DNA from 4 places in the Arthrobacter sp. TmT3-37 genome. Region 2 is predicted to be linked to each of the others. Evidence: riboswitches for the same ligand, from Rfam matches in the RefSeq annotation. Region 2 holds a riboswitch; each other region holds the start of a gene.
The links. Region 2 has a riboswitch for S-adenosylmethionine ahead of sfnG (dimethylsulfone monooxygenase SfnG). Riboswitches for the same ligand answer to the same signal wherever they lie in the genome.

Region 1 (7,884 bases), on a different contig from region 2:
AGCTTCCTGTTCCCGCTGCCGGTGGATCCGCAGCAGTTCGAGGGCCAGGGACACATGGGAGGCGAAGGTGCGCATCATCTCGTGATCGACATCCGAGAAGGGCGTCGCGCCGGGCGGGCGGCCGATGACGAGGAAACGCCGGTCCCCCGCGCCTGCGAGCCTGCAGAACAGTGCCGTCCCGATGGTGCCTGCCGCAGCCCCGGGGAGTACCGCCGCGACGTCCTCAGCATCCAGCAGGACCGGTAACAGGGTGGTCGGCAGCCGGTCCATCAGTCGGGCATCGTGGCTTCGTCGTCCCAGGAGGGCCGCGGCCTCGACGCCGTCGACGGCTTCGCAGATCATCTCCCGTTCGTTGCCGAACGTCCTGAGGACGGCGGCGAGGATACTGTGCGAGGCGTCGAGTGCATGGGTAGCGATGATCTCGAGGTCATTTCTGGATCCGTCGTGCTCCCCGAGGAGTTCCCTCACCGCGTTGAGCCCGCCTTCCAGCCATCGTGTCCGCCGGTTCGATTCCTCGAAGAGGCGCGAGTTCTCTATCGCGACGCCCGCGGCGGAGGCGAGCGAGACCACGAGCTGCTCATCTGCGGCGGAGAAATCCGTCCCCCCGTTCTTCTCCGTCAGGTACAGGTTGCCGAACACCCGGTCATGGATGCGGATCGGCACGCCCAGGAACGAGGTCATCTGAGGGTGATGAGCCGGGAATCCATAGGCGAGGGGGTGCTCGCGCAGATCCGAGAGACGGACGGGGTGCGGCTCGGTGATCAGCAATCCCAGGACGCCGTGCCCCGTCGGGAGCGGACCGATGCGCCGAATGTCCTCCTCCTCGAGACCGACGGTGATGAAGTGGCTGAGCATCCGGTCCGGACCGACGACGCCGAGGGCACCGAAGCGTGCATCGACCAGCTGGCACGCCGCTTCGATGACACGTTCCAGGACGGTGTCGAGCCCCAGGTCGTCCGCGATGGCAGCGAAGGCAGCCAGGAGGTTCTCCACCCCCGCCGGAGCCGGCGGTTGCACAACCGCACCCAGGGGCGGCTCCTCAGGGTAGGTAACCATGCCGCACGCTCCGTCGATCAGGACGAGACCTCATCGTTGGACGATAACAGGGTCGGCGGGCCCCGGTCGGCGTGGCGCCCGCTTCGTACTCCCGGTCCATGGACGCAGGACCTGCACGGACGGAAGCTCGTGCTGCTCACGAATGCTGGGATCTGCTCCGAGGTGCGCCCGTCGGGTGCTGGGCGGATGCCGCCGCCGGTCCGACTGATGGAGGGCACATCAGGGTCTTCCGGCCCTGATGCATGCCTCGGACGCACTCACGCCGTCGCAATGCTGGGCGTTGGTGACCACGCAGTCGACGGGGCGGCTGGGATTCTTCCGGGAGGGGCTGCTGGAGATCTTCCCCGTCAACTACTTCGTGCTCGATGAGCGCGTGTACGTCAGGACCAGGGCCGACGGCATCATCGCCACCAGCCATCTTGAGCACGCTGCAGTCCAGACCGATTCCACGGACAGGACCACGCAGAGCGGTTGGACCGTCCTGGTGAACGGTCCGGCGGCCCGCGTCGAAGATCCTGAACTCCTCACCAGGTTGTGGGGTACAACAGCCGAGGAGCCGTGGGCGTCCGGCCTGCGCGACCTGTTCTTCGCGCTGACGCCCGCCCATGTGCGCGGGCGCCGCCCGCACACCACCCACTAGTCGCTGTCGGGTACGGGCAGCCTGTCCGACGCTCACCCGATCCGCCGTGCTCGTCCCGGTGCGCCTGCTGCGGACGCCGCCATCGGCCTCTATCCGCAGCGGCGACGCAGGTCTACCGTGAGTGCATGTCGAGCCCTCCCGTACCCCCGGCCAACCACGACACCGATGCGACCGGCGTGCTCATGCGGGACGTGATGGGGCAACTGCTCCAGAAGCTGAGATACGAGCCGACCGCGAAGCGCGTCCGCGCCACGCTCGGCGGACAGACCGTCGTGGACACGACGCACGCGATGCTCGTGTGGGAGCCGCGCAGGGTCGTGCCCGGGTACGCCGTCCCGTACCAGGACATCCGCGCCGAGATCTCGCCCCGCACCCCACCGCCACCCGAGAACGGTCCGGTCGGATTCATGCTGCCCGACCTGTCGACGATTCCCGTGTTGGACCCGCGTATCCCCTTCGACGTGCGCACGACCGCGGGCGAGCCAGTCGGGATACGCGTCGCTGGAACGGAGGCCGTCGCGTCCGGATTCCGCGCACGCGACCCCGGCCTCGACGACTACGTGATCCTCGCATTCGCCGACTTCGACAGCTGGTTCGAGGAGGACGACGAGATCATCAGCCATCCGCACGACCCGTACGGCCGCATCGACGTCCGAGGCACCTCCCGACACGTGCAGCTTATGCTCGACGGACACATCCTCGCCGACACCACCCGGGCGCGGATGCTGTTCGAGACGACCCTGCCCGCCCGGTACTACCTTCCGGTCGAGGACGTCGTGGCGCCGCTCGAGCCCAGCTCGACACGGTCCATGTGCTCGTACAAGGGCTACGCGACCTGGTACTCCGCCCTGGTGGGAGACAAGAGGGTGGATGACATCGCGTGGCAGTACGAACACCCCCTGAGTGACGCGGCCGAGGTGCAGGACTACGTCGCGTTCCTCGACGAGCGGCTCGATCTCGTCATCGACGGCGAGCAGCAGGAACGTGCCCTCACCCCGTGGTCGTGACATCGGTGGTCGTGTCACGGGCGGTGATCGACGCCGGCACGTCGCGTCGGCGGTGACCTGAGCACCCGGGGTGACGTGGGCTTCCCCGCCGAGAACCGTCGCGGTCTCAGGCCTGCCGCGGCGTCAAGGGTCTCCGCACCCCCCGGTCCTGTCCGAAAAAGCCCAGGGCACCGGCCGTGCCGACTATGCTCGCGCCATGGACCAGCAACTGCACTTCGTCACGGTCGCCACCCGCGACCTCGACGCCGCGCGATCGTTCTACAGCGGATTGGGCTGGTCCCCTGCGCTCGACGTCCCGGAGGAGATCATCTTCTACCAGGTGGCGCCCGGTCTGCTCCTGGGGCTGTTCCGATCCGACAAGTTCGCGCAGGACGTCGGGCTCGATGCGGCGCCCGGACCGTCCGGGATGACGCTGTCGCACAATGTCGGCAGCCCCGACGAGGTCCGCCGGCTGGTGGCCAGGATGGCGGACGCCGGCGGGACCATCCTCAAGGAGCCCCGCGACGGCTCCTTCGGGGGCATCTTCCACGCCCTGGTCCGGGATCCGAACGACGTCGTCTGGGAGATCGCCTTCAACCCCGGCTGGCGGATCGACGACGACGGGGCCGTCGTCATCGGCTGATGCCGGAATCAGGTGCGGCACCGGCTCCCCTGCTGTCGTATCCCCTGTCCGCCAGGTATTCGACGGGACAATGCGCGGGTATCGCACGTCCCGGTCATATTTCTTCTTATTCGCAGGACCGCCCGTCTCCCTGCCTATATTGAATTCAGCTTCAAGAGATGCGGTCGGAAAGCTCCGACTGGACCGCACACCAACCCCATGTTCCTGGGTGGTTCGGATGACGAAGCGGCCTTCGCCATGGCACGTGAGTGCCCGTCCGGCGCGGGCAAGAGCACACCGAAAGGCACTCCCGTGAGCTGTAACGCCCTCCCCCTCCCCTAGCAGGCCCTGCGCGTCCAGCGCATCCTGTTGCTCCTTTCTCCCCTTTTCCGGTGAATTCCGCCGTGCGCGGCACCGGACCCCTCAGAGGAATTCTCCATGAATGCATCCGTAATTCCCCCTGCCCGGAATCACCGGCCGGTCCGCCGGCTCACCACGTTATCGGCCATCGCCCTGGTGGCCCTTGTCAGTGGCTGCGCCGGACCGGCGGCCTCCACCTCGGAGACGGCCGGTGAGCCCGTGTCCGGAGGGGTCCTGGACGTGTCGATCTCGGCCGAACCGGGGTGCCTCGACGGCCACGGCATCTCGGCGACCCAGCAGCAGTTCCTGGGACGCCTGATCTACGACAACGTGGTGACGCTGGACGAGAACGGGGACATCGCGCCCTACCTCGCGGAATCATGGGACATCTCGGAGGACGGCAGGACCTACACCTTCCACCTCAAGGAGGGCGTCACCTTCAGCGACGGCTCGCCGTGGAACGCGGAGGTCCTCGGCCAGAACTTCGAGCACATGCGGGACCCCGCGACGAAGTCACCGCTCGCCGCCGCGTACATCGCCCCCTACGTGGACGGCACGGTCCTGGACGAGTACACCTTCGAGGCCCACCTCGAATACCCCTACACCCCGTTCCTCTACACCCTCACGCAGTCCTGGCTCGGGATGAACTCGGGCAAGGCCATCGCGGAGGCTCCCGAGACCCTGTGCCAGCAGCCGATCGGGACCGGCCCCTTCACCGTCGCGGACTACCAGCCGGGCCAGAGCATCACCTACACCAAGCGCGAGGGCTACGACTGGGCGCCGGAGTGGCTCGAGGGTGACGGCGAGGCATATCTCGACGGCGTCGAGGTGACCCTCGTCGGCGAGCCGGTGATCCGGCACCAGTCCCTCGTCTCCGGGCAGTACGACCTGACCGAGAACCTCGCGCCCCAGAACGCGGCGGCTGTCCAGGCCGACCCGAACTTCACCTACGAGAACCTCCCCCGCACCGGCAGCCCCTACGTGCTGAGCTTCAACCTCAGCCGTGCACCGTTCGACGACCTCGCCGTCCGCCAGGCCTTCGCCGCCGCCGTGGACACCGCTGCGGTCACCGAGAGCCTGGGCTTCGGCACCTACACGCCGATCGACGGGTTCCTCTCGAAGGAGAGCAAGTACTACGACCCGACCGTCGAGGGGACGCTCACCCACGATCCCGAGCGCGCGAACCAGCTGCTCGACGACGCCGGCTGGTCCGAGCGCGACGGCGAGGGCTTCCGCACGAAGGACGGCCGACGGCTGGTCGTCGAGGTACCGACGGTGGAGAGCTCGACGCCGAGTCCCCTGCTGGTCCAACTGCAGGGCGAGGCCCGTAAGGTCGGCTTCGACCTCCAGATCATCCAGCTGCCGCAGGCGCAGCTCAGCGAATTGCGCTACGCCGGTGACTACGACGCGCTGGCCGGCGTGTGGCACACCAACACCACCGACGTCCTGTTCATCCGGTACCACTCCTCGGAGATCACCGGCGAACGGATCGGCCAGAACTCGTCCTACGTCGACGATCCGGCCCTGGACGAACTGCTCCTGACGGCCCGCGGGTCCGACGACGGACCCGAGGCTGAGGAAGCGTACTCGAAGGCGCAGCACCGGCTGCTCGAGATCGTGCCCGGCGTGCCCCTCTACGAGAATCCGAGCCAGTTCGCGTACGCCAAGACGGTCCATGATGTCGCCGTCGACACGTCCCACCCCGTGCCCGTCCTGACCTACGCGTGGAAGGCGGAGTAGGTGCCGATCCTCCGACGCATCCTCACCCGCCTGCTGGTCGGCATCGGCGTGCTCTGGGGCGCGGCAACGCTGACCTTCCTCGCGGTCTACCTGATCCCGGGCGACACCGCTCTGCTGATCCTCGGCGGTCCGGACGCGCGGCCCACGGCCGAGACCCTCGCCCAGGTCCGCAGCGACTACCTCCTCGACCAGCCGTTCATCGTGCAGTACGGCAGCTACCTCGGCAACCTGCTGCAGGGTGACCTGGGCCAGTCCTACCGGCTCCGGCTGCCCGTCACGGATGCCATCGGCCAGCAGATCGGCGCGACGGCGGCGCTCGCGGCAGCCGCCGTCGCCGTCGCCCTCCCGCTGACCCTCGCCGTCGCCGTCCTGTCCGCGCAGCGGGCGAACTGGATCCGGTCGATCGTCTCCGGCGTCGAAGTGGTCCTCGCCGCGACACCGACCTTCATCATCGGGTTCGCCCTGCTGATCGTCTTCTCGTTCTCGCTGCGCTGGTTCCCGATCGGCGGCAACCAGGGCGTGGCGGCACTGGTCCTGCCGGCGCTCACGCTGGGCCTCGCCGTCTTCGGGACGCTCTCGCAGGTCCTCCGCAACGAACTCGAGGACGTCCTGGAGCAACCCTTCATCCTCACGGCGAGGTCCCGCGGGATGCGCGACCTCCCGGTGCGTGTGCGGCACGCACTCCGGCATGCCGCCATCCCGGTGATGACGATGTCAGGATTCGTCGTCGCCGCGCTCCTCGGCGGATCGGTGATCGTCGAGACCCTGTTCAGCCGGCAGGGCATCGGTTCGCTGACACTGGCCTCCGTCTACAACAAGGACCTCCCCGTCATCATCGGCATCGTGCTGCTCTCCGCCGCGGTGTACGTGGTGGTCAACCTGGTGATCGACCTCCTCTACACGCTCATCGACCCGAAAGTGGTGACGGCATGAGCATCACCTCGCGCACTGCTCCCCCCGACGCGGTTCCCCTGGCGCCGACGCCTCCGGCTTCTCCTACGGTCCCCGTCCACCCCGTCCACCCCGTCCACCGCGGGGTCCGCGCCCGGCGAGCGCGACGCATCAGGCCCGGCATCCTGCTGGCCTCGGCCTTCCTCCTGTGGCTCGCGGCGGCGGTCCTGGCACCGGGTCTGCTCTCCCCGGCCGATCCGTACGCGGTGGATCCCTCCCGGAGCTTCGAAGCGCCGGACGGGACGGCCTGGTTCGGTACCGACGACTCCGGCGCGGACAACTATTCCCGGATCGTGCACGGTGCTGCCACCTCGCTGTACATCGGTCTCGGCGCGACGGCGATCGGCGTGCTGGGCGGGACGGCCATCGGCCTCCTCGCCGGGCTCAACGGGCGCCTGGTCGAGGCATCGGTGATGCGCTTCCTCGACGTCACCCTCGCCATCCCGGAGATCCTGCTCGCTCTGGTGGTCATCGGCATCATCGGCGGCGGCACGGAGAATGCGATCCTCGCGATCGGGGCGGGCAGCATCGCCTACTACGCCCGGATCACCCGGGCGCAGACGCACCTCGTCCGGCGCTCCGGCTATGTCGAGGCGGCCCGTACGCTGGGGCTGCCCGCGTGGCGGGTGCTCGTGACGCACATCGTCCCGAACGTCATCAAGCCGGTGCTGGTCCTGGCGACCATCGGGGTGGGATCCGCCATCGGTGCCGGTGCGTCCCTCAGCTTCCTCGGACTCGGCACGCCTCCCCCGGCCCCCGAGTGGGGTGCGATGCTCTCGGCGGGGCGCAACTTCATCTCCAACGCCCCCTGGATGATCACGATCCCCGCGGCGTTCCTCGTCGCCACCGTCCTGTCAATCACCGTCGTCGGGCGTGAACTCCGGCGCCGCTCCGAAGGAAGGCTCGCATGAGCTCCACACCGATCCTCACACCCGCCGCCGGCATCGCCGGACCTGCCGGCGCGGCGCCGCCCGTCGTCGAACTCGACGGACTGACGGTCTCGTTCGGCCGTGGCGTCCACCGGCGGGAGGTCGTCCGGGACGTCAGCCTCGCGATCCGGCCGGGTGAATGCCTGGCGCTCGTCGGCGAGTCCGGATCCGGCAAGTCGGTGACAGCCCGGACCCTGGTGGGACTGACCGGACCCGGCGCCCACGTCGGATCCCGCAGCCTGCGCTTCGACGGCCGGGACGCGTCGGGGTGGGGAGAACGGCAGTGGAGCCGCGTGCGGGGCAGGGAGGCCGGCTTCATCCTGCAGGACGCGCTGTCCTCACTCGATTCCCTGCGGACCGTGGGCGCTGAGGTGGGCGAGGTCCTCCGCCTGCACAGCACCCTCGACCGCACGGGGCGTCGCCAACGCGTCGTGGAGCTCCTGGCGTCCGTCGGTGTCCCGGAACCCGAGGTCCGCGCGAGCCAGTACCCGCACCAGTTGTCGGGCGGCCTCCGCCAGCGGGCACTGATCGCCTCCGCCATCGCGGCGGGCCCCCGGTTCCTCATCGCGGACGAGCCGACGACGGCGCTGGACGCGACGA
Region 2 (7,884 bases):
ACAGCTACATCCTGCTCCTGGCCATCGGCATGGTCATGATCATCGTCGCCGGGCACATCGACCTCTCCGTCGGGTCCGTGGCGGCCTTCGTGGGGGCCATGTCCGGCATCATGATCCAGGACTGGGGGTTCACCTGGTGGGTGGCTTTCCTCGCCTCACTGATTATCGGCGGACTGGTAGGGGCCTGGCAGGGCTTCTGGGTGGCCTACGTGGGCATCCCCGCGTTCATCGTCACACTCGCCGGCATGCTCGTGTTCCGTGGACTCACCCAGATCGTGCTCGAGAACCAGCGCATCACCGGCTTCCCCGAGGAGTACCGCCAGCTCGGCGGCGGCTTCCTCTTCCCCGGGCTGTTCCCGGCGGAGACCAACCTCCTGGACTGGACCACGGTGGTCCTCGGCCTGGTGGCCGTCGCCCTCCTCACCATCACCCAGCTCCGCGGACGCGCCACCCGCGCACGCCTGAAGCTCGAGGACGAGCCGGCGGCCTGGTTCTTCACCAAGCTCGCCTTCATCGTCGTGATCATCCTCGGCCTCACCTACCTTCTCGCGAGCTCGCGCAGCGGCACGCCGATCGTGCTCGTGGTCCTCGGCATCCTGATCGTGGGCTACAGCGCCGTGATGGGCAACAGCGTCTTCGGGCGCCACATCTACGCCGTCGGAGGCAACCTCCAGGCAGCACAGCTCTCCGGCATCAACACGAAGCGCATCGACTTCATGCTCTTCGTCAACATGGGCGTGCTCGCGGCCCTGGCAGGGCTCATCTTCACCGGTCGCCTCAACTCCGCCGGTCCGGGAGCGGGAAATCTCTTCGAGCTCGACGCGATCGCCGCGGCGTTCATCGGCGGCGCGGCCGTGACCGGTGGCGTCGGAACGGTCATCGGAGCCATCACGGGCGGCCTCATCATGGGCGTGCTCAACAACGGCATGTCCCTGCTCGGCGTCGGCATCGATGTCCAGCAGTTCATCAAGGGCATGGTGCTCCTGCTCGCCGTCGGCTTCGACGTCTTCAACAAGCGCCGGGCCTCCAACGCCCTGAAGTAGGCCGGCGAAGAAAAATCGGAGGGGGCGTAACTTTCCGGCCCCGCCCATCGATTACCCCTGTGTAAGCGCCGCACCGAGACCTTTCCCCCAACAGGTCTCGGTGCGGCCTTTTCTTTGCCGCAGGCCCGGGAGGGCCGGCGTCCACGGGCGGAGGGCGATGGTTACGATGGTGTCGCCGTCCCGCTCGAACAAGGAACAGTCCGTGGCCACACCCCTGCCAGATGATGCGCTCCTCCGCGCTCGAGCAGGCGATCCGGCGGCCTTCTCCAGCATCTACCGATCATTGAGCCCGGGAGTGCTGGGGTACTTCGCGGGGCGCGGCTCGGACGACCCGGAGGCCCTCACGCAGGAGGTGTTCCTCACGGTCTTCTCGAAGCTGGACTCCGTCTCCGGTGGACTCCAGGGGCTCCGCACCTTCGCCTACTCCGTGGCACATGCCCGGTACGTGGACGAGGTGAGGAAGCGGACGAGGGCGCCGGTGCTCGTGGGCTACGAGGCCGACGGCGACACCCGGCTCACCGACTCCGCCGAGAGGGTGGCGCTGGGGAACCTCGGTGTGGGAGGTGCACGGGGCATGCTGGACCAGCTCAACGCCGAGCAGCGCGACGTCCTCCTGCTGCGCATCGTCGCGGAGCTGCCGATCGAACAGGTCGCGGAGATCCTGGGCAGGTCCGCAGGATCGGTGAAGCAGCTGCAACGGCGGGGACTGCTCAAGCTGAAGGAAATCGTTCGACCTGAGGAATCGGAAACGCCATGACTGGACGTGACACCCCGCCGCCGGACCCCGTGCAGCGACTCCTCGACGAGGCCGGCATTCCCGCGGAACCGGCACTCGTCCGCGCCGTCCGGGAGATCGGCGACCTCGGCGCCGGGCCCGCACCCGATGCGTCCGCGGAACTCGCCCGGCTGATGGCCGACGGCGGCAGGGCGCCGCAGGGGCGCCGGAACAAGCGCCGCATCACGTTCCTCGGCGGGGCGCTCGCCGTCTCCATGGGCGCGGGCATGTCCGGTGTGGCGGCGGGGACGCTCCACCTCCGGGAGGGGTTCGACGACGCCGTCGTCTCGATCACCCGCTTCACCGTCCGCAACGACGTCGACCGGGCCGAACCCGCTCCTGAACCGCTCGCCGACGCGGGGCATGGTCCCACCGTCGGCCCGGCGGTGCCCGCTCCCGCTCCCGCTCACGCCCCGGCACCGTCCGCCTCCGCCCCGGCGGTGTCCGCCCCTGCGGACGCCGGTGGTGCCCTCATGCCGGCTCCCGCTCCTGCGTCGCCCGAGGTGGATGACGCCGCCGCTGCTTCACCGGCGCCGGCCGTCGTACCGGCGGCCCGGCCACCGGCCGCCACGGTACGTCCTGCGGACTCTGCGACCCGGAGGCCGGACGGTCCGCGGCAGCCCGCGGCCCCGGTGACGCGGCCCGCGACCGGAACGGTACCCGGCACGACCGGCCGACCCGATCCGGAGAAGCCCGGCCATGCAGCACCGGGCAGGACCACGCCCGGTCAGCGCACGACCCCGCTCCGGCCGGTCCGGGAGAAACCCGGTCTGGCACCGGGCCGGGTCACACCGGGTCAGGGGCAGGACAGGAGCCTGACGAAGGAGACCACGGTCACGGCTCCGGAGACGATCAGCGGTGACACCCCGGCTCCTGCCGGCCACCGCAGGTCGTGGCTCCGCGCACCGGCCGGTCCTGCCGACACGGCGTTCCTCCTCGACGCGCCGATCACCCTGGACCCCGATCGGTCCGCCCTGTTCCCGGCCGATGCACTCCTCGATCCCGACGACCCGGTACCGGGGCTCCCGGTCGGCCCTGAGATGGGGGAGCTCCCCGCCGATCCGGTCCCGGAGGACCTCCCGGTCGGACCGGCTCCGGAGGACGTCCTGCCGGAGGACCTCCCGGTCGGACCGGCTCCTGAGGACGTGCTGCCGGTGGACCCGGTCGGGCCGGCGGACGCTGCAGCGCCGGACAGCTCCGGTGCCGAGGTCGCGGTGCCTGAGGCGGCCGGTCCCGAGGTCGGATCCCGATCAGAGGCGATGTCCAACGGTTCCCGCTGACCGGGATCGAGGCCCGGGAGGGGGGCGGCGCCCTACGAGGTGATCTGCCGCTTCGAGGAGATGACGCCGGTGTTGAAGCCCGCCAGGTTGAGCCCGCCGTGGAAGCGTGCGTGCTCGATCTTGATGCAGCGGTCCATCACGACGTTCAGGCCGGCGCCCTGCGCCTCCCGGGCCACGTCCTCGTGCCACGAGCCCAGCTGCAGCCACAGGGTCTTCGCTCCGACGGCGAGCGTCTCCTGCAGCACGGAGGGCAGGTCGTCGTGCTTGCGGAACACGTCGACGACGTCGGGCACCTCCGGGAGGTCCGCGAGCGACGCGTAGGCGGGCTGCCCGAGAATCTCCTTGGCCACCGGGTTCACGAAGTACAGGCGGTACGGCGAGGAGGACTGCAGGTAGGTCGCCACGAAGTAGGAGGCCCGGGAGGGCTTGTCCGATGCGCCGACGATCGCCACCGACCGCGCATTCCTCAGCAGACTGAGGCGCTCAGGGGCCGATGGTCCCTCCCAGGTCCGTGCCGGTGTGTCCGTGCCGCTCATGCTCCCACTCCTACTGCCCGCGTTGCCGACGGGTCGTCGTCGTTCTCCCCGGCGGATTCCTGCGGGAGCTCGTCGAACTCCGCGTCGGAGGAATCCACGGCGATGTCGAGGGCCTGGTCCAGGTCCCACAGGATGTCGTCGAGGTCCTCCAGGCCCACCGAGATGCGCACGAGGTCCTCGGGGACGCCCGCCGCCACCAGCTGCCCGGCGGAGAGCTGCTGGTGGGTCGTCGAGCCCGGATGGATCACGAGGGTGCGCGCGTCGCCCACGTTCGCGAGGTGCGAGGCGAGCTGCAGCGACTCGATGAACTTCTGGCCCGCCTTGCGGCCGCCCTTGATGCCGAAGCTGAACACGGAGCCGGGGCCCTGCGGCAGGTACGTCTTCGCACGCTCGTGGTGGACATGGGTGGGAAGACCGGCGTAGTTGACGTACTCGACGCGCGGATCGGCCTGCAGCCATTCCGCGACGGCCTGCGCGTTCTCGAGGTGTTCGTCGAGCCGCTGCGCGAGGGTCTCCACGCCCTGCAGGAGCTGGAACGCCGACGACGGCGACAGCGACGGCCCGATGTCGCGCAACTGCTCCGTGCGGAGCTTCGTCAGGAAGCCGTACTCGCCGAAGTTCGCCCACCACTCGATGTTGCCGTAGGAGGGGACCGGCTCGGTCATCATGGGGAACTTGCCGTTGCCCCAGTCGAACCGGCCGCTCTCCACGATGACGCCGCCCAGGGTGGTGCCGTGCCCGCCGATGAACTTGGTGGCCGAGTGGATCACGATGTCCGCTCCGTGCTCGATGGGCCGCACGAGGTAGGGCGTGCTGAGCGTCGAGTCGACGATGAAGGGGATCCCGGCGTCGTGGGCCACCTTCGCCAGGCCTGCGAGGTCGGCGATCTCACCCGAGGGATTCGCGATGACCTCGGCGTAGACGGCCTTGGTGTTCTCTCGGATGGCGGCCGCGTAGTCCGCGGGGTCGGTCCCGGGGACGAAGGTGGTCTCGATGCCGAAGCGGCGCAGCGTGACGTCGAGTTGGGTGACCGTCCCGCCGTACAGCTGCGATGCGGCCACGACGTGGTCGCCCGCCTGGCAGAGCGCGGCGAAGGTGATGAACTCGGCGCTCATGCCCGACGCCGTCGCCACCGCCCCGATGCCGCCCTCGAGGGAGGCGATGCGCTCCTCGAACGCCGCGACCGTGGGATTGCCGATGCGCGAGTAGATGTTGCCGTACTTCTGCAGCGCGAACAGGTTGGCGGCGTCGTTGGTGTCCTTGAAGACGAAGGACGTCGTCTGGTAGATCGGGACGGCGCGCGCGCCGTGGGTGGCATCGGGAGTGCCGCCGGCGTGGAGTGCGCGCGTACGGAAACCGAAGGAACGTTCTGCCATCAGACACCTGCCTTGCTGGGGACGGCGAGTGTGCCGTCCGGATCGAATTCCACTCCCGCCGCACGGGCGGCGTCGGCCTCGAGTTCACGCACGATCGGGAGGATGTCCGTGCCGAACGCCGCCACTTCCTCCTGGAAGTGGAGGTAGCAGGTGAGCAGGAGGTTCACGCCGATCTTCTTGTACTCCACGATGCGCTCGGCGATCTGCTCGGGCGTGCCGATGAGCTGGGTCTTGAAGCCGTCGTTGTACTGCACGAGGTCCTCGAACGTCGAGTCGGCCCACATGCCCTTGCCGTCCTTCGTGGACGGTCCGGCTTCCTGGACGGCGTCGCGGAATCCCTCGACGGCGGGGCGGTGGGCCTTCTCGACGATCTCGCGGAGCGTGTCGCGGGCCTCCTTCTCGGAGTCGCGGGCGATCACGAAGCCGTTCAACCCGAAGCGGGGACGGCGGCCGGCCTGCTCGGCGGAGGCCCGGACGCCGGCGATGTTGTCCTTGAAGCCTTCGAGGTCCTTCCCGTTCGAGAAGTACCAGTCCGCCACGCGGCCGGCCGTGGCCTGGGCCGCCGTCGAGTTCCCGCCGAAGAAGATCTCGGGGTGGGGGCGGCCCGGCACGGCGACCGGGGCCGGGCTCAGCGTGAAGTCCTTGATGGTGTAGTACTTGCCGTCCTGGCTGTAGCCCTCCTCCGTCCACAGTCCGCGCAGCACGCGGATGAACTCCTCGGTGCGGACGTAGCGCTCGTCGTGCTCGAGCCAGTCGAGGCCGAAGTTGATGAACTCGTCCTTCAGCCAGCCGGAGACGATGTTGACGGCTGCGCGGCCGTTCGAGATGTGGTCGGCGGTGATGATGTACTTCGCGAGCACCCCGGGGTGCCACATGCCCGGGTGGACGGCGGCGATGACCTTCAGCTTCTCGGTCGCGGCCAGCAGGGCGAGGGAGAAGCTCGTCGCCTCGTGCTGCTTGTCGGCACCGTAGGACGCGGCGTAGCGGGTCTGCGACAGTGCGTATTCGAACCCGGCGTCCTCGGCGATGCGCGCGAGCTTCTTGTTGTAGTCGAAGTCCCAGCTGGTCCGCTGCTCGATGGTCGAGACGACCAGGCCACCGCTGACGTTGGGGACCCAGTAGGCGAATTTCAGAGGGGTGGAAAGGTCGGCGACGCTCATGGTTTCCTCCATCGGTCTGGCAGTAGCACCCTAATGTCGCCGCGGGGACGCGGAGGCCAGGGTTGCTGCGGCGTCAGTGAGCCAGATCTCTCAGCCGCTCGGGATGGTCACGACGAGTGTGACACCAGAGACGCCGCAGCTCCAAACAATGTGTCTCCGCATGGAGAAGCCCACCGCAGCGATCAGTGTGCTGAGTACCTTGACAAAGTTCCGGCATCCACCGAAGACTGGCCGTGGGAGCGCTTCCATGGGGATAGGCGGCGTCTCCCGCTCGGGCTACTCCGCCCGATACCCATCGACATGAGGAGCAATGATGCTCAGCATTTCCAGAACGTGCGCCATGACCCTGGCCCTGGCCGGGGTCCTCGCGTCCACTGCATTCTCCGCATTGCCCGCCGCAGCCCAGGGCCAGAAGAGTGGGCCGGACCGCCCGGACGGAACGACGGCCACCGGGTTCTACATCCCGGAGAAGAGCCACTACCACGAGGCCCACCGGCAGATCGCCGACCTGCGAGCCTCGGGTGATCGTGCCACCGCCGACAGCCTCGGTGCCCTGGTCTCGACGCCGCAGGCCGTCTGGGTCACCGGGAGCGATCCGAAGGCCGTCACCCAGCAGGTGCGCAACACGACGCACCGCGCCGCGGGCAAGGGACAGGTCCCCGTACTGGCGGCCTACAACCTGCCCTTCCGCGACTGCTCGCAGTACTCCGCCGGCGGCGCGACCGACGTCGCCGGCTACAAGGCCTGGATCGACGCGCTCGCCGCCGGGATCCAGGACAGGGCGGCGATGGTGATCCTCGAACCGGACGGCCTCGGCATCATCCCCTGGTACCGCGGGCTCGACGGCGCCCTCGAGTGGTGCCAGCCGGCAGAGGCGGACGCCGCGAGCGCTGCAGCGGAACGCTTCGAGATGCTCAACTACGCGGTGGACCGCCTCCAGGCACTGCCCGACACCAAGGTCTACCTCGACGGCACCCACAGCGCCTGGCTCGGTACGGGCGAGATCTCGAGCCGGCTCGTGAAGGCCGGCGTACAGAAGGCCGACGGCTTCTTCCTCAACGTCTCCAACTACGAGCTCACCGAGCGGCAGCTGAAGTTCGGCAGCTGGGTGTCGCAGTGCATCCACTACGCCACCGAGATCGACCCCGGGGCCTACGGATCCTGCGCCAGCCAGTACTACCCGGCCTCGCCGGCCGATTTCTCCACCTGGGGGCTGACGGACGCGTGGTACGCGCAGCACGTCGCCGGTGCTCCGAACGCACCGTCGTCGGACGAGCTCGCACACTTCGTGATCGACACGAGCCGCAACGGACGGGGCCCCTGGGTCCCGTCGGTCGCCTACCCGGATCCCCAGGTCTGGTGCAATCCTCCGGGCCGCGGACTCGGCTACCTCCCGACCTCCGACACGGGCAACGAACTCGCCGACGCCTTCCTCTGGATCAAGGTCCCGGGAGAGTCCGACGGGGAGTGCAGTCGCGGCCTGACGGACAACGGGGGCATGGACCCGGAGTGGGGCCGCGTGGATCCTGCGGCCGGTGCCTGGTTCCCCGAGCAGGCGCTGGACCTGATCGCGAACGCCAGCGCACCCGTGCGGCCGTAGCGGACCGGAGAGCGTGCGCGGTCCGTGGGCCGCGCACGCTCTCCGGACGCCTACGCTGAGGGGATGGACAGCTGGAAATCTGCGGGCCGCCTGCGGGAACGGATGCTCTGGAGC
Region 3 (7,884 bases), on a different contig from region 2:
GTCCGATCCTGTCGCCGAGCCGTCCGAAGACGATCCCGCCCACCGGCCGCGAGATGTAACCGACGGCGTAGGTGGAGAACGCGAGGATGGTCCCGGTCAGCGGATCGGAGGCCGGGAAGAAGATGATCGGGAAGACCACTGCTGCCGCCGCCGAGTAGACGGCGAAGTCGTACCACTCCAGGGCGGTGCCGGTGAGGCTGGCGGCGAAGGCCTTGTAGAGGCCGGGCGGACGAGGGGGCGTACCGGCGTCGGGCGCGCCTGCGCCTGCCGATCCAGGACTGTGTGCCATCGAGATTCTCCAGACTAGAGGTGATGCCCGCCACACCGGCGATAAATGTATACATTACGCATACATGTTGTAGATTAGCGACCACTTCGGTTTCCGGAATGTAAAAGCTTGTTCGCCCCGACGGAAGGAACCACCATGACCACCCTCTCTTTCGAGCTGCCGGACGGCACCCTGCAGGACGTCGAGGTGACCCGGCTGCTCAATGCGGGCTATGCGGGACGCGAGCAGGACGAGGTGCAGGCGCACATCGCCGAACTGGCCGAGCTCGGCGTTCCGGGTCCGACGACGACGCCCGCGCTCTACCCCGTCTCCCCCTACCTGGCGCAGCAGACGCGGGAGGTGAGCGTGCAGCACGGCAAGACCTCCGGTGAAGCGGAGTGGGCCCTCGTCATCACCGACGACGGCGTCCTCCTCACCGTCGCATGCGACCACACCGACCGAGCCCTCGAGGTCCACGGCGTGGCCTGGAGCAAGAACGCGAGCCCGGACGTACTGGGACGTACCGCGTGGCGGCTCGACGACGTCCGCGACCACCTCGACGACATCACCCTGCGTGCCTGGGTACGCACCGAGTCCGGCGAGGAGCTCATCCAGGACAGCTCGCTCGGTGCGCTGCTGTCACCCGACTACTGGCTCGAGGTCCTGGCGGACATGGGCTTGCGCGACTCCGGGACGGTCCTCATCTCGGGCACCGTCCCCATGATCCACGGGATCGACCAGTTCGCCGCGGCCTGGCGCGTCGAGATGGCCGATCCGGTCACCGGCCTCACCATCGGCGTGGACTACGACGTCGTGCCGATGCCCGAGCCCATCGGCTAGGCCGGCCGGACGCAGCGGCGGCGCCCGGGCTCTCCAGATTTAGAGGGTGGGTGCTTGGGCGAGGCTCGGGCGGGGCTCGGGCTCCGTTGGATTCGGCGATTGTTCGCTCGGGCGGGCGCTCAGGCTCCATCAGGTGCGGCAGGCGAATGCCCGGACAGGAGCTCAGGCTCCGCCGGGTCCGGCGATTGTTCGCTCGGGCGGGAGCTCAGGCTCGGCCGGGGCTCAGGCTCCGCCGGATTCGGCGATTGTTCGCTCGGGCGGGAGCTCAGGCTCCATTAGGTGCGGCAGGCGAATGCCCGGACAGGAGCTCAGGCTCCGCCGGATCCGACGAGTGTTCGCTCCGGCGGGGGCTCGGACGGGAGGCCAAGCTCCGCGAATCCGGCTATTGCTCCTCGGGCCCCGCCGGATTTGTCGGGTGCCGCATCTCCTCATAGGAGACGGAGCACCAACAAGATCTATGTGGATAACGCGGGTCGACCATTCCTCCACAATCGCTCCCAGCCACCATGAATAGTACGCACGTTCGATAAAATTGGGGTATGGCCATCGCCCCGATCGAGCACTTTGCGCGGACCCCCCGTCCGGCGGACTCGGCCTGCGCAGCGCTCACCGACTGGGCCCGTGACCTGGACCTACACGACCGGGTCTTGTCCGGGCCGGAAGCGCTGCAGGTCATCATCGACGTCGAGCACGCCTCACGGGTCGTGGACCATCTGCAGATCCTTGCCGCCCGCCTGGCAGGTGAACACTACGCCGCAGCCGCGGAGTTCGAATCCCACCCCTCGTCCCACCCCTCGTCCGGGACGGCGTCCCTGCTGGCGCGTGCGGACCAGGCCGTCCGGATGGATACCGGCTCTCCCCCGTGGGCCGATACGCCCCCCTCGGATGCCCGCTCCTTCGACACGACGTCGCCGGGTGACGCTTCGTCCGTGGCCGAGTCGGCCCGTGAAGCTTTGCCCACCACCGCGTCCTCCGGTGCAGCGTCGCTTTCCGGTGCAGCGCCGGTCGGCTCGAGGGGTGCCGGGTGGGCTGCGATCATGGACGGTGGGTTCCGCAATTGCGCGGACTTCCTGCGCGCGACCCTCGGGATCAGCCGCGCCGAAGCCCGACGCCGGCTCTGGTTGGCCGAGGTACTGCTTCCCGGGATCTCCCCGACCGGAGCGCCACTGCCACCCCGTCGGGAGACCGTGGGCGCCGCCACAGGTGCGTGCCTGGTCAGCGCCGGGGCCGCCACGATCGTCTGCCAGGCACTGCAGCGGGTGGAATCGTTCGCAGCACCCCACCAGCTCGACGCGATGGAACACCACCTCACCCAGCAGGCCATCGAATCCGACGAGGACATCCTCCGCGTCCTGGCACGCCGCTGGGAGGACACGCTCGACCAGGACGGATCAGAACCCTCGGACAAAGTACTGCACGCACGCCAGGGCGTCTTCCTCAAAGGCCGACGCCACGGACTGCACGTGCTCGAGATCGGCGCCACGGACGAACAATACGAACACCTCTCCACCGTCATGAACACCACCACCAATCCGCGGGTGCTCCAGGGCCAGAGCGGTGACGCAGGAGTCACCGGATCTACCGGTGCAGCGGACGGCACATGTGCCGGAGGCAGACCTGGCCCGAATGCCAGTCCAGCCTCCGATCCTGGTGCCGATTCCGGCTCGGATCACGGCTCGGATCCTGGTGCCGGTTTGCACGGTCGTCTCGGCGGACCGACGAGGGCCCAGGCACTTCTCGATGGGCTCGTCACGGCCTGCAAGATCGCCCTCACCACCACGGGACTCCCCGCGACCGGCGGACACCGTGCTCAGGTCATGGTCACCATCGACTACAAAGACCTGATCGGCGACCTCCAGCACGTAAATCGCCCAGGCCATGCCGGTGATTCAGGCCATGCCGGTGATTCAAGCCATGCCGGTGATTCAAGCCATGCCGGTGATTCAAGCCATGCCGGTGATTCAAGTCAGGCCGGTGATTCAAGTCAGGCCGGTCACGCAGGTCATGCGGGTCAGATCAGTCAGGCCGGTCACGCAGGTCATTCGGGTCGTGTTGGTCGTGCGGGCCATATCGGTCATGCCGGTTATGGAGTGTTCAGCGAACAAATCAGCGCCAGGACCATCAGGACATTGGCGTGCGATGCCGACCTCATCCCTCTCGTCCTGGGGAGCAGTGGCCAGGTCCTCGACATCGGACGAGCTCAACGGCTCTTTCCACCCCACCTTCGACGGGCCCTGGTCGCCCGGGACAAGGGCTGCGCCTTCCCGGACTGCACCATACCCGCCAGCTGGTGCGAAGCACACCACATCACGCCGTGGTCCCGTGGCGGAGAGACCAATATCAACAACGGCGTCCTGCTGTGCACCCGGCACCACCACGTCATCCACCAGGGCCTCTGGACCGTCGAACCGCGCAACGGCATCCCCTGGTTCCACGCCCCTGGCAACCCCGGCCGGGCGGGCACGCCCCGACAGAACACCTACCGGCAAGCCGGAAGAATGCTTTACGACAAGCGACCGGACCAGACAATCAGCTAAACCCACACCGACCCGGACCCGCGGCGCTGAATCACCGGCCCAACACGGCGGCACTGACCCAGCAGTACTGGGCAGCGGTATTGAACAGCACAGGAATACCCTGCGGACGGCGCGCTTACCCCGCGGGCCGTCCGCATAGTGCCGGCACAGCCCTAGAGAGCAGCCTCGATGGCGTCCGCGATCGGCGTCTCGCCGCTGTTGAACTGGATGGTCTTGTCCACCGTGCCGAGGTTGCCGAGGACGACTGCGGCAACATGCGCAACGTCCTCACGCGGCACTGAGTCCTGTTGTGGCTTGTCCGAGACCTCGATCTTCCCCGTACCAGGATCAGTGGTGAGGGCACCGGGGCCGAGGATCGTCCAGGCGAGTTCGGAGTTGCGCAGGTGCTCGTCCGCAGCAGCCTTCGCCTCCGCATAGTGGAAGAACCCGTTGTCCTCGGGCACACCGTGATCCTTGCTCGCGCCGAGGTAGGACACCATGACGTACCGTCCGACCGAGGCTTCCTGTGCTGCATCCATCGAGCGGATCGCTGCATCCCGGTCCACGGCGTACGTGGCCTCGGGGCTGCTGCCACCGGCACCAGCAGACCACACGACGGCGTCGTGCCCGCGGAAGACGTCGGCCATCTGCGCCACCGACAGCTCGGACACGTCGGCCACCACGGGCGTGCCGCCCGCCTGCTCGACGTCGGAAGCATGGTCCTGGGTGCGGAAGATCGAACTGACCTGATGGCCCTGGCCCGTGAGGATCTTCGTGAGGTGCAGCGCTACTTTTCCGTGCCCACCGATGATGGCTACGCGTGACATGGGAACTCCTTCTGGTCGTCGGATGTCTTGGTTCCGACGCTAGTCCCCGGTCGTGGGGGCTGGCCACCCATACGAAGGTGTTCAGCCCCCAGCGCACGCCTATTCCCGGCTGCCGCCTGAGATGCCGGGCAGATGCCGGCCCAGCTTGTACTCAGTCGAAGAACGAACCCCGACGGCGCGGTTACGCGGTGCGTCAGGGACGGACGGGCTGAAGGCGGAAGCTCGCGCCGCGGTGCTCCTCAGGCAACCGGTCGCCCTTGCCGAACAGCTTCTGGCGCAGCGTCCCCTCGGCATATTCCGTCGGATACGCTCCGCGCTTCTGCAGCTCCGGGACCACATGCGTGATGACGTCCTCGAAGGATCCGGGTGTGATCGCGTATGCGAGGTTGAATCCGTCCACGTCGGTCTCCTCCACCCACGCCTGGAGCTCGTCGGCGACCTGCTTGCCCGATCCCACGATCCGCGGGCCCAGTCCACCGATTCCCGCCCACTCGGCGATGTCCCGCACGGTCCACGGTGCGCCGTCGTCGTTCACCTTCTGGAAGGTGGCCACAGCGGAGTGGATGGCGTTCGACTTCACGGCGCCAAGAGGTTCGTCGGGGCCGTAGACGGACAGGTCCACACCGAACCAGCCGGAGACGAGCACGAGCGCTCCCTCGTAGCTGACGTACTTCTGGTATTCGGCGTGCTTCGCCTGGGCCTTCTCCTCCGTCTCGTCCGTGATCACGGTGAGCAGCGTGTAGATCCGCACCGAGTAGCGGTCGCGACCCTCGGCCTCGACGGCGTCGCGGATCTTCTTCACCACGTCCTTCAGGATCTCCTTGGTCGGTGCACCCACGAAGACCGCCTCGGCGTTGCCCGCCGCGAAGGCGATCCCTCGCGAGGACGCTCCGGCCTGGAAGATGACGGGGGTGCGCTGCGGCGAGGGCTCGCTGAGGTGGATGCCCGGGACGGTGAAGTAGGTGCCGTCGTGGTTGATGTCGTGCACCTTGGCCGGGTCCGTGAAGACACCGGTTTCGCGGTCACGCACGACGGCGTCGTCCTCCCAGGATCCCTCGAGCAGCTTGTAGAGGACCTCGAGGTATTCATCCGCGTGGTTGTAGCGCTCGTCGTGCTCGAGCTGGTCCTCGTTGCCCATGTTGCGCGCAGCGGAGGGCAGGTAGCCGGTCACCACGTTCCAGCCGACCCTGCCGTTGGTGAGGTGGTCCAGTGTGGAGAGCCTGCGCGCGAACGGATACGGGTGCTCGTAGGCGGTGCCGGCGGTGACGCCGAACCCGAGGTGTTCGGTAACGAGTGCCATGGCGGACACGAGCAGGAACGGATCGTTGACCGGGGTCTGCGTACCCTGCCGCAGGGTCGCTTCGTTGGATCCGCCATAGACGTCGTAGGTGCCCAGGACGTCGGCGATGAAGATGCCGTCGAACAGGCCCTTCTCCAGCGTCTTCGCCAGATCGGCCCAGTAGCGCAGGTCCTTGTAGCGCCACGACTGGTCCTCCGGATGGCGCCAGAGACCGGGTGACTGGTGGCCCACGCAGTTCATGTCGAAGGCGTTGAAGCGGATACGGCGCGGTGATGCGGGCATGGAGGTCCTCACGTCGGGGCACTGCCGTGGGGAAGCGCCATACTTGCCCGGCTGGTGCAGCCCGGGCCGAATCCTCACCTGGGGCACCCCACTACAGCGAGAGGGTTGCCGTCCAACAAACCAGGGTTTTGCGTTGGAACTCTTGATTCTGCTGACGAGCGTAGAGGCCCGCCTGCATCACCGTCCAGACGCACCTGTCACAGAGCGTCACGATCAGCATGCCTTCCCTGGCGCACGGTGGAACCCGGCGCCGGAACCGTGCGTCGTCGTTTCATCAGGGTGGGCCTCGCACAGCCGTCCTCGGTCCCGGATCGCGGTCCCTGGCTCGACGCTCGAAACCCGCGATTCCACGCAGCGCGATGTCAGCGCAGGTAGGACGCCCCGTTGGCATCCACGACGGTGCCGCTGACCCACAGCGGCGCATCGGTGGCGAGCCAGGCCACGGCCTGCGCCACCTCCTCCGCGGCCGCCACGCGATCGAACGGACTCTGGGCACGCACGGCATCTCCCCCGGGGCCGTCGAGCACGGTCCGTCCCATGTCCGTCTCGACGAAGCCGGGCGCCACCGCTGCAGCGAGGATGCCGTGCGGCGCGAGCGCGACGGCGAGGGACTGCGTCATCGAGTGCAGGGCCGCCTTGCTCGCACCGTAGGCCGGCGTGGCGGGCTCACCACGGTAGGCGCCTCGAGATCCGACACTGATGAGCCGTCCGCCGTTCGGCCCCGACTGCCGGTCCAGCAGCCGGCGCGCCACCAGCCAGGCCAGGTTCGCCGGCCCCACCAGATTGACGTCGAGCGTCCGGCGCCATGCTCGCTGCCAGTCCTCGAAGGACACCGTGTCGACAGGATGTGCCTCGAAGATGCCCGCATTGTTCACGAGCACATCGATTCCGCCGAGGTCCCGGGTGGCAGCATCGACGAGCTGCCGGCATGCCTGGGGATCAGCGACGTCCCCGATCGCGACGGCGTGTCCCGTACCCGGCAACGCCTCCCGGACGGCCTCGGCGGCCTGCAGATCGCGACCGGCGTGCACGCATACGCGATGTCCCCTGCCGGCGAGCTCGTGCGCGATCGCCGCACCGATACCGCGACTTGCTCCCGTCACCAGAATGCTCAGTGTCATGAACGAGACGCTACCCGCTGCCTAGGGGCCCGGAACGAGAACCATACCGTGGACGCGCAGCCGACTTCGGGGGTGCACCTTGCTACGCTGACACACCATTGCCCCTGTTCCTCCGGTAAGGACCACGATGGACCCATTCAGCGCCCACCTCGACAAGGGGATCCTGTGGCTGCGGTGGAGGCGCGGTGTCGAGATCACCCATCCTCACGCTGTCGCCGCCGCTCGCGCCCTGGCCGAGTTCCACGGCCCGGCAACACTGCCGCTCCTGGTGCACATGCACGGCATCACCGGCATCACCCCCGAGGCACGCGTCGGCATGGCCGCCTACCGCGGCTTCTCGAGAGTGGCACTCGTGGGTGAGGACGCCGTCGACGAGGTGATGTCCGGCTTCTCCCACCGCTCCCCCACCGACACGCGCTTCTTCACCTCCGAGGCGGACGCGGTGGCCTGGCTGCTCAACGGGAGCTCCGTCCGGCAGGGTCTCACGCCGGCCCCACGCGACTAGGACACGTCGGGCGCGCAGCGCCACGGCACGCCGGCCCCACGCGACCAGGACACGACGGGCGCGCAGCGCCACGGCACGCCGGCCCCACGCGACCAGGACACGACGGGCGCGCAGCGCCACGGCACGACGACGCACCGGATCCACGGCACGACGGCGTCCGGATCCGTCGCAGGACATCCTTCCCACATCGCGGAACGGCAGCCATGGACAGCGGTGTCGCGCGCG
Region 4 (7,884 bases), on a different contig from region 2:
GGACGGCGGCATAGGTGGCGCGCGGGATGGTCTTCTCGGGGTCCTTGGCCTCGTCGCGGAAGATCGCGGTGGCCTCGAAGCCGATGAATCCGGCGATCGCCATCATGAGGCCCACGCCCGGTGCGCCCGAGAAGATGTTGACCGGCGTGAAGGGAGCCGCGGAGAGGCCCTCCGCGCCGCCGGTGGCCACGACGACCGCTGCGAGCACCAGGACGATGCCGATCTCGGCGACCAGCAGGACACCGAGCACCTTCGAGCTCAGTTCGATGTGCCGGTAGCCGAGGACGCCGACGAACGCGATCATGGCGAGCGCGTAGAGCCACCACGGCAGCTCCGGCAGTCCGAGGTTGGTCAGTGCGAGGTTCAGGCTGAAGCCGAGGTAGCCGTACACCGCGACCTGGATGGTCGTGTAGGTGAGGAGGGCGAGGAACGCCGCTCCCAGACCCTGCTTCCTGCCGAGCCCGTAGCCCACGTAGGTGAAGAACGCCCCGGGCCTCGGTACCACCCGGCTCATCGCGCTCAGGCCCACGGAGAACAGGAGGAGGATGAGCCCTGCGACGGCGTACATGCTGGGATACCCCGGCCCGTTGCCCAGCAGGATTCCGAGCGGCGCGGCGCCGCCGATGACGGTCAGCGGCGATGCCGCCGCGACGACCATGAACACGATGGATCCGGCGCCCAGGGTGCCGGTGAGGCGCTGGGAGCCGACGGCGGATGCGGACGCCGTGCCTGTGGGGGAGATAGCCATGCAGCGATGCTTCCAACGGACCGTTTCCGCCCGATCATCGCCCGGTAAAAGCTGCCGTCGTTCCAAATGAGACTCCCGTGCGGCGTGCCCGGAGCCCCACCTGCGACGTCGTCGGGCCTGCTGCGTCATACAGGCGTCGTGAAACATCAGGGCAACACGGCGCACCTACTGTTCGCGGGGGAAAGGCAGATCATGAAGCCACTGCAGGACGCCGTCGCCAGCCCTCCTCGCGTGACCGGGCTGGCGGACATCTCTCCGCTCCACGGCCTGGCCCGGCGGAGCCTCGGCCCCGTGGACGCCCTCGCGCAATCGGTCTCAGCGATGGCACCGGTTGCCGCGGCCGTGACCATGCCCGCGATGGTCACCGCCGCCGCAGGCCGCCACGCGGTTACGTCGATCCTCTGCGCGACGGTCCTGGTCCTGCTGATCGGCTACACGCTCGGCCAGTACGCGCGGCGCATGGGAGCTGCCGGCTCGCTGTACAGCTACGTGGCCCAGGCCCTGGGCAGCACGGGCACGTGGCGACCCCTGGTAGCCCTCGCGACGGGCTGCTCGCTGATCATCGGTTACGCCTGCATCGCGATGTTCGCGCTGATCGGCTTCGCACTGCACGCCTCGGACCTCATCGCGTCGTTCGGCCGGCCGCAGTTCGCCGATCCGGTGATGGCCGGCGTCATCCTCGCGGTCGGCGGGACCTGCACGTGGCTGCTCATCCGGGGTCTCCGCCTGTCCTCCCTCGCCATGCTCATGGCCGAAGGAGCGGCGCTCGTGGTCCTCGTGGTGCCGATCGTCCTCGTGTTCCTCGCGGTCCCACGCGAGGCCCTGCCCGACGTCGACGTCCGGGCCGCCGTGCCGGACCCGGGCTTCAGCGGCCTGGCGACGGGCGCCGTCCTGGCCCTGATGGCCTTCGTGGGCTTCGAGAGCGCCACCGTCCTGGGTGCCGAGACGCGCAGGCCGCTGCGGACCATTCCCCGAGTGCTGCTCTGGAGTGCCGCCGGCGGGGGTGTGCTGTACGTCGTGGCAGCCCTGGCCCAACGGGTCCTGCTGCAATCCGTGCTCCCGCTGGACGACGACGGGTCGCAGGTCTTCGGTCCCGCGATGCGGGCTGCAGGCCTCCCGTGGCTGATCCCCCTGCTCGACGCCGGCGCCGCGCTGTCCTTCTTCGCGTGCACGCTCGCGTGCGCCACCGCACTGGCCCGGGTGCTGCTGACCATGGGCCGGGAGGATGTCCTGCCCGCCTGGCTCGGGCACGCCCACCTCCGGTTCCGGACGCCCGTCCACGCCGTCCTGGCTGCCATGCCCGTGGTGACGGTCGTTCCGGCGATGCTGATCCTGCTCGGCCTCGGAACGGGCGAGGCGATGAACAAGCTCCTCGGCACCGCAGCCACCGCCTACGTCACCGCTTATCTGCTGGCGTGCTGTGCAGCGCCGGTCTTCCTGCGGCGCATCGGCGAGCTGACCCTCCGGCCGGCGCTCGCGGCCGGGCTCACCTCGGTGGCCCTCGCGGGTGCACTCGTCGCCTATCGGATCACCCTCGCGGGTGCGGGCCGTAGCGCGAGCGGCTGGATCTTCTGCATCCTGCTGGCCACCGCGCTGCTCTGGTTCCTGTGGCACCGCCGTCACCGGTCGGCGGACCCCGTTCTCGGGCTCTACGACGTGCCCACGCAGGACGCCGTGCTCGGAGGTGGTCGGAACACTGCCGCGGGCGATGCCCCATGACCACGGACCGGCCCGACGACGTCGGCCTGCGGGCCCGCCAGCCCAAAGCGGTGCGGAGCGCCCTCGCGGTGCTCGAGGAGGTTGCGCGGTGCGGACCCGGGGTCACGGGGCTGGAGGTGAGCCGCAACCTCGGGCTGCCGAAGGCCACCACCTACCGGCTCCTGAACCTGCTGGTCGAGGACGAGTACCTGGTGCGGCTGCCGGACCTCAGCGGCTTCGCGCTCGGCCGCAAGGTAGAACTCCTGGTGCAGCTGTCGGGCGTCGGGGGAAGCCGTCCCGGATCGCCGCGTGACCGAATATGACGGGCACCACTGGCGCCCCCGCCCTCCGGTGCGCTTAGCTGTAGCCATAACCATCCCGAGCGGCCGAGAGACCTGGATCGACGACGCCGCAGCAACCCTCCCCGTGTAGCAACGGGGAACGGTGCTACTGCCAGGACCGATGGAGAAGCTACACGCTTTCGTTGGTCTGCCCTTCCGTGCTCCGGCACGCCCGGGGCGACTACTGGCTGACCTGTATCACCCTCCATCGGGCGATGATTCAGGAGCCACGCGTGAGAACAGCAAGCCCCAGCACTCCCCGTCCACCCCGCACCCTCGCCCTGCTCGCCGTCGCGGCGGGCCTGGTGCTCACCACGAGCGGCTGCGGAGGATCAGCAGCCGCGAGCGAGGACGACACCTTCGTCTTCGCCACCGGCAAGGACATCTCCTGCCTCGACCCCCACGTCAACGGGGACATGCCGCAGGCGTCCATCGCGGCGAACTACCTCGACTCCCTCGTGTCCCAGGACAGCGAAGGGGCCATCCACCCGTGGCTCGCCACGGACTGGTCCGTGTCCGACGACGGCCTCAGCTACACCTTCACGGTGCGCGACGACGTCTGGTTCACCGACGGGACGAAGCTCACCGCGGAGGCGGTTAAGGCCAACCTCGACCACATGATCGACCCCGACACGCAGTCCGGCACGGCCGGCGGCTACCTCAAGCCCTACGTGGGCACCGAGGTCGTGGACGAGACCACCGCCGTCGTCACCCTCAACCGCCCCTACGCCGCGTTCCTCGAGGTGCTCGCCCAGCCGTTCCTCGGCATCGAATCGCCCGAGGCGCTCAAACGGCCGCAGGCCGAGAACTGCAACGCCCCCGTGGGTACCGGGCCGTACAAGATCGTCGACTACGTTCCGCAGTCCAAGGTCAGCCTGGTGCGCAACGAGGACTACAACTCCGCTCCGCCGTATGCGCAGCACGAGGGGCCGGCGCACATCGAGAAGATCGAGTGGCGCATCGTCCCCGAGGACTCCACCCGCTACGGCCTCCTGCGGGCGGGCCAGGTGGACGCCCTCGACCTCATGCCGTCGGTGCACTTCGGCGAGGCCGAGGCGGACCCGAACGTCGAACTGATCCTGCAGGACCGGCCCGGCAACCCGACCAACCTGATCCTCAACACCACCCGGGCACCGTTCGACGACGTGGACGTGCGCAAGGCCTTCCTGCACAGCGCCTACGTCGATGCGGGCATCAACAGCGTGTACTTCGGCACCGTCACCCGGGCCGGCGGCCCCTTGAGTTCCACCACGGGCTTCTACTCCCCCGACTTCGAGCACGTTTACGACCCGGATCCCGACGAGGCGGCCCGCCTGCTCGATGAGGCGGGCTGGACCGAGCGCGACGACGAGGGCTACCGCGTGAAGGACGGCGAGCGCCTGACCGTGCACTTCCCCTACACGCCCGGCGCGTGGCCCACCGCGCACCAGGCGCTCGTCACGCAGATCCAGGCGACGGCGAAGAAGGCCGGCTTCGAGGTGCTGATCGAGAACGGCGACGGCGCGACCGTCAGCGAGCTCGGCAACAACTTCGCGTACGACCTTCGCGCCGACTACTGGAACACCAACACCGCGGACGTGCTGCGGATCGTCTTCTCCTCGGAGTACACCGAATCGGCGGGCTTCGTCCCGAACGGCTCGGGCTTCCGCAACCCCGAGCTCGACGGCATCCTCAACGACGCCCTGGCCACGGACGATCCCGCCGAGCGTGAGCGCCTCTACTACGAGGCGCAGCAGATCGTGAGCGACAACGCCCTGCAGCTGCCGCTCTACAACCAGGCCAGCCAGGTGGCCCTGCGGAGCGACCGCTACGGCAACCTCACCCTCGAACCGAGCCTGTCCCTCCCCTACCTCTACGACGTCACGGCGGTGGATTCAGAATGAGCACCTCTTCCCTCGATTCCCTCAGCGCAGCACCCCGCACGACGGCGACGGCCGGTACCGCCGGCAAGGTCATCGCGAAGCGTGCGGCCGGCAGCCTCTTCGTCCTCTGGGCGGCCGTGACCCTCACGTTCTTCGTCCTCCGCCTCACGCCCGGTGACCCGATCACCGCGATCCTCGGCGGGGCGGGATCCTCGCCGTCACCCGAGACCGTCGCCGCCGTGCGGGCAGAGTACGGGCTCGACCAGCCCGTCCTCGTCCAGTACCTCTCCTACCTCGGCAACCTCCTCACCGGCGACTTCGGGGTGTCCTACATCTTCAAGGTCCCCGTCCTGGAGATCATCGGCCCACAGATCCTGCCCACGCTGCAGCTGGCCGGGCTCGCCCTCGTGTTCGCCTGGGTGATCGCCCTGGCGTTCACCCTCCTGACGGTGGGCCGCGGGCGTGTGCTCGACGGCGCCGGGCGTGCTGTCGAGGTGTTCTTCGCCTCCCTCCCCCAGTTCTGGGTGGGCATCATGCTGGCCGTGGTCTTCGCGGTGACCCTCGGCTGGTTCCCGGTCGCGGGCAACGACGGCTTCCGGTCGCTCGTCCTGCCGGCACTCTCCCTGGCGGTCCCGCTCGCCGGGTTCATCGCCCAGGTCACGCGGTCCTCCTTCGAGGACGCCCTCGCCCAGCCCTTCGTCCTGAGCGCCCGTGCCCGCGGCCTCAGCGACACCGCCGTCCGGATCACCCACGCCCTGCGCCACGCGATCCTCCCCGGCCTGACGCTCTCCGCCTGGGCCGTCGGCTCGCTCGTCAGCTCGGCCGTCGTCGCCGAGATCATCTTCGCCCGACCCGGCCTCGGCCGGTCCCTCGTCGACGCCATCGTGAACCGCGACCTGCCCATCACCCTCGCCGTGGTGTTTCTCATCGCCGCGGTCTACATCCTCGTGAACCTCGTGGTGGACGTCCTCTACCGCGTGGTCGACCCCCGCACGAACCCGAAGGGATCCGCAGCATGAGCCTCACCCTCGACCCCACCACGACGGCGGAGGGCGGCAGCGCAGCTCCCTCGTCACCGGCCCCTGCTCCCTCCCGTGCCGGACGCCTCGTCCGCAACACGCCCATCGGCGTCTGGATCGCCGCCGCGCTCCTCGCCTTCCTGGTGCTCGCTGCCATCGCGCCGTCGGTCTTCCTGCGGCAGGACCCCTTCGAGATCGACCCCGCCAACGCCTTCCAGTCACCCGATGGCCTCCATCTGTTCGGCACGGACCAGAACGGCCGTGATGTCTTCTCCCGCGTGATCGCCGGCACGGGCCAGTCCCTGCTGCTCGGCCTCGCCGCCACCGCCATCGGGCTGATCCTCGGCGGCGCCCTCGGCATCACCGCCGGTGTATCCGGCAGGTGGCTGGACTCGGCGATCTGCCGTTTCGTGGAGATCCTGTTCGCCTTCCCGGGCCTGCTCCTCGCCCTGATCGTCATCGCGGTGTCCGGCACCGGCGTCGTCACCGCCGCCATCGCCGTCGGGGTCGGTTCGGCCCCTGGTTATGCAAGGATGCTCCGCACCCAGACCCTGCAGGTGGTCGCGGCCCCGTATGTGGAAACAGCCCTCGCGCTCGGCCGCTCGACGTCGCACATCCTCTGGCACACGATCGTCCCCAACGTCGCACGGCCCCTCTTCGTCCTCGTGACGCTCGGGATCGGCCAGGCCATCGTCTGGGCCTCGTCGCTGAGTTTCCTCGGCCTCGGCGCCCAGCCGCCCGCCGCCGAGTGGGGCGCCATGCTCGCCGACGGACGCAACTACCTCCAGGTCGCCTGGTGGATCGCGGCCTTCCCCGGCATCTTCATCACCCTCGCCGCACTGACCACCACCGTGGTGGGCCACCACCTGCAGCGCCGACTCGAAGCAGAGGTCTGACCATGACGAACACCACCGGAACCAACCCCGTGCAGCAGCCCCTGCTCGCCATCGACAACCTCAACGTCTCCTTCAGCACCCCGCGCGGCGTCGTCGACGTCGTCCGCGACGTCTCGCTGGCCCTCGCACCCGGCAAGGCGCTCGCCCTGGTGGGTGAATCCGGCTCCGGCAAGACCGTCACGGCCCGCACGCTCGTGGGCCTCAACGCCTCCAACGCCCGAGTGTCCGCCGGCCGCCTCGACGTCCTCGGCAACGACGCGACCCGCCTGTCGGAACGGCAGTGGAGGAGACTGCGCGGCAAGGACATCGGCTACGTGCTGCAGGACGCGCTCGTGTCCCTCGATCCCCTGCGCACCGTCGGCCAGGAGATCGACGAGGCCCTCCGCGCCCACGGTATCCGCGGCCGGGCGGAGCGGCAGGAGCGGGTGTACGCCGCCCTGCGCGACGCAGGGATCCCCGATCCCGAGGTCCGTGCGCGGCAGCGCTCCGGCGAACTGTCCGGCGGCCTCCGCCAGCGTGCGCTGATCGCCCAGGCCACGGTGCTCGATCCGCAGCTCGTGATCGCCGACGAGCCCACCACGGCCCTCGACGCCACGGTGCAGGCCCAGATCCTCGAGCTGCTGGCCGGCCTGAAGGAGCAGGGCCGCGGGCTCATCTTCATCTCGCACGACCTCGCCGTCGTCAGCCACCTCGCCGACGAGATCGCCGTCATGCAGCACGGGCGCATCGTCGAATCAGGGCGGGCCGACGAGGTCCTGGGCAACCCGCGCCACGAGTACACGCGCCAGCTGATCGACGCCGTGCCCTCCGCGGCGGGCAAGGGCACCCGGCTCTCGGCTGTCCCGCGGGTCTCCGTGACCTCGCGGCCCACGCGGCTCTCGGCCTTCTCCGAGGACGCGCCGGCGCTGGCGGCCCGCAACCTCGTGAAGACCTACGCCTCCCCGGACGGCACGCGCCGCACGGTGGTCGACGACGTCTCCTTCACGCTCGCGGCAGGAAAGACGCTCGGCATCGTCGGCGAATCGGGATCGGGGAAGTCGACGACGGCGCGCATCGCACTCGGCCTCACCGAGCCCGACGCCGGGACGGTCACCCTCGGGGGGCTGCCCTGGGTAGGAGGTGCGGCGCCCGCCGCCGGGCGGTCCGAGGGCGAGCGATCCGGGGGCGAGCGGTACGGGGCCGGGACCGGCACCTCGAGGGCCGCGCTCACGGAGGCGGATTCCACCGAGGACGGTGGTTCCGACCGTGGCCGCTCCGGCTTCCGCCGACGCGGCGCGACCCGCACCGGCGGTCCGACCGCCGTCACGGAGGATCTCCGCC

Region 1: linked by a shared signal. The riboswitch ahead of ACX80U_RS10275 (ABC transporter substrate-binding protein) and the one ahead of sfnG (dimethylsulfone monooxygenase SfnG) in region 2 are both predicted to bind S-adenosylmethionine.
Region 3: linked by a shared signal. The riboswitch ahead of ACX80U_RS03505 (LLM class flavin-dependent oxidoreductase) and the one ahead of sfnG (dimethylsulfone monooxygenase SfnG) in region 2 are both predicted to bind S-adenosylmethionine.
Region 4: linked by a shared signal. The riboswitch ahead of ACX80U_RS03560 (ABC transporter substrate-binding protein) and the one ahead of sfnG (dimethylsulfone monooxygenase SfnG) in region 2 are both predicted to bind S-adenosylmethionine.

Annotation. Positions count from the first base shown of each region.
Region 1 is NZ_JBTNDU010000006.1:130,888-138,771, forward strand. It holds gene ACX80U_RS10255 (GAF domain-containing sensor histidine kinase) at 1-1,056, opposite strand, end outside; gene ACX80U_RS10260 (pyridoxamine 5'-phosphate oxidase family protein) at 1,295-1,696, shown strand; gene ACX80U_RS10265 (DUF427 domain-containing protein) at 1,822-2,703, shown strand; gene ACX80U_RS10270 (VOC family protein) at 2,900-3,325, shown strand; SAM riboswitch class IV at 3,475-3,603, shown strand; gene ACX80U_RS10275 (ABC transporter substrate-binding protein) at 3,743-5,404, shown strand; gene ACX80U_RS10280 (ABC transporter permease) at 5,405-6,337, shown strand; gene ACX80U_RS10285 (ABC transporter permease) at 6,334-7,266, shown strand; gene ACX80U_RS10290 (dipeptide ABC transporter ATP-binding protein) at 7,263-7,884, shown strand, end outside.
Region 2 is NZ_JBTNDU010000011.1:52,484-60,367, forward strand. It holds gene mmsB (multiple monosaccharide ABC transporter permease) at 1-1,043, shown strand, start outside; gene ACX80U_RS13585 (RNA polymerase sigma factor) at 1,246-1,800, shown strand; gene ACX80U_RS13590 (hypothetical protein) at 1,797-3,098, shown strand; gene ACX80U_RS13595 (CoA-binding protein) at 3,131-3,634, opposite strand; gene ACX80U_RS13600 (O-acetylhomoserine aminocarboxypropyltransferase/cysteine synthase family protein) at 3,631-5,010, opposite strand; gene sfnG (dimethylsulfone monooxygenase SfnG) at 5,010-6,182, opposite strand; SAM riboswitch class I at 6,176-6,280, opposite strand; gene ACX80U_RS13610 (glycoside hydrolase family 6 protein) at 6,511-7,770, shown strand; gene ACX80U_RS13615 (hypothetical protein) at 7,834-7,884, shown strand, end outside.
Region 3 is NZ_JBTNDU010000002.1:139,326-147,209, reverse strand. It holds gene ACX80U_RS03525 (MFS transporter) at 1-289, opposite strand, end outside; gene ACX80U_RS03520 (DUF2848 domain-containing protein) at 425-1,108, shown strand; gene ACX80U_RS03515 (HNH endonuclease) at 1,648-3,645, shown strand; gene ACX80U_RS03510 (SDR family oxidoreductase) at 3,798-4,451, opposite strand; gene ACX80U_RS03505 (LLM class flavin-dependent oxidoreductase) at 4,645-6,033, opposite strand; SAM riboswitch class IV at 6,068-6,181, opposite strand; gene ACX80U_RS03500 (SDR family NAD(P)-dependent oxidoreductase) at 6,396-7,154, opposite strand; gene ACX80U_RS03495 (SpoIIAA family protein) at 7,282-7,659, shown strand.
Region 4 is NZ_JBTNDU010000002.1:151,700-159,583, reverse strand. It holds gene ACX80U_RS03575 (APC family permease) at 1-748, opposite strand, end outside; gene ACX80U_RS03570 (APC family permease) at 941-2,467, shown strand; gene ACX80U_RS03565 (helix-turn-helix domain-containing protein) at 2,464-2,769, shown strand; SAM riboswitch class I at 2,817-2,915, shown strand; gene ACX80U_RS03560 (ABC transporter substrate-binding protein) at 3,021-4,670, shown strand; gene ACX80U_RS03555 (ABC transporter permease subunit) at 4,667-5,668, shown strand; gene ACX80U_RS03550 (ABC transporter permease) at 5,665-6,564, shown strand; gene ACX80U_RS03545 (dipeptide ABC transporter ATP-binding protein) at 6,567-7,884, shown strand, end outside.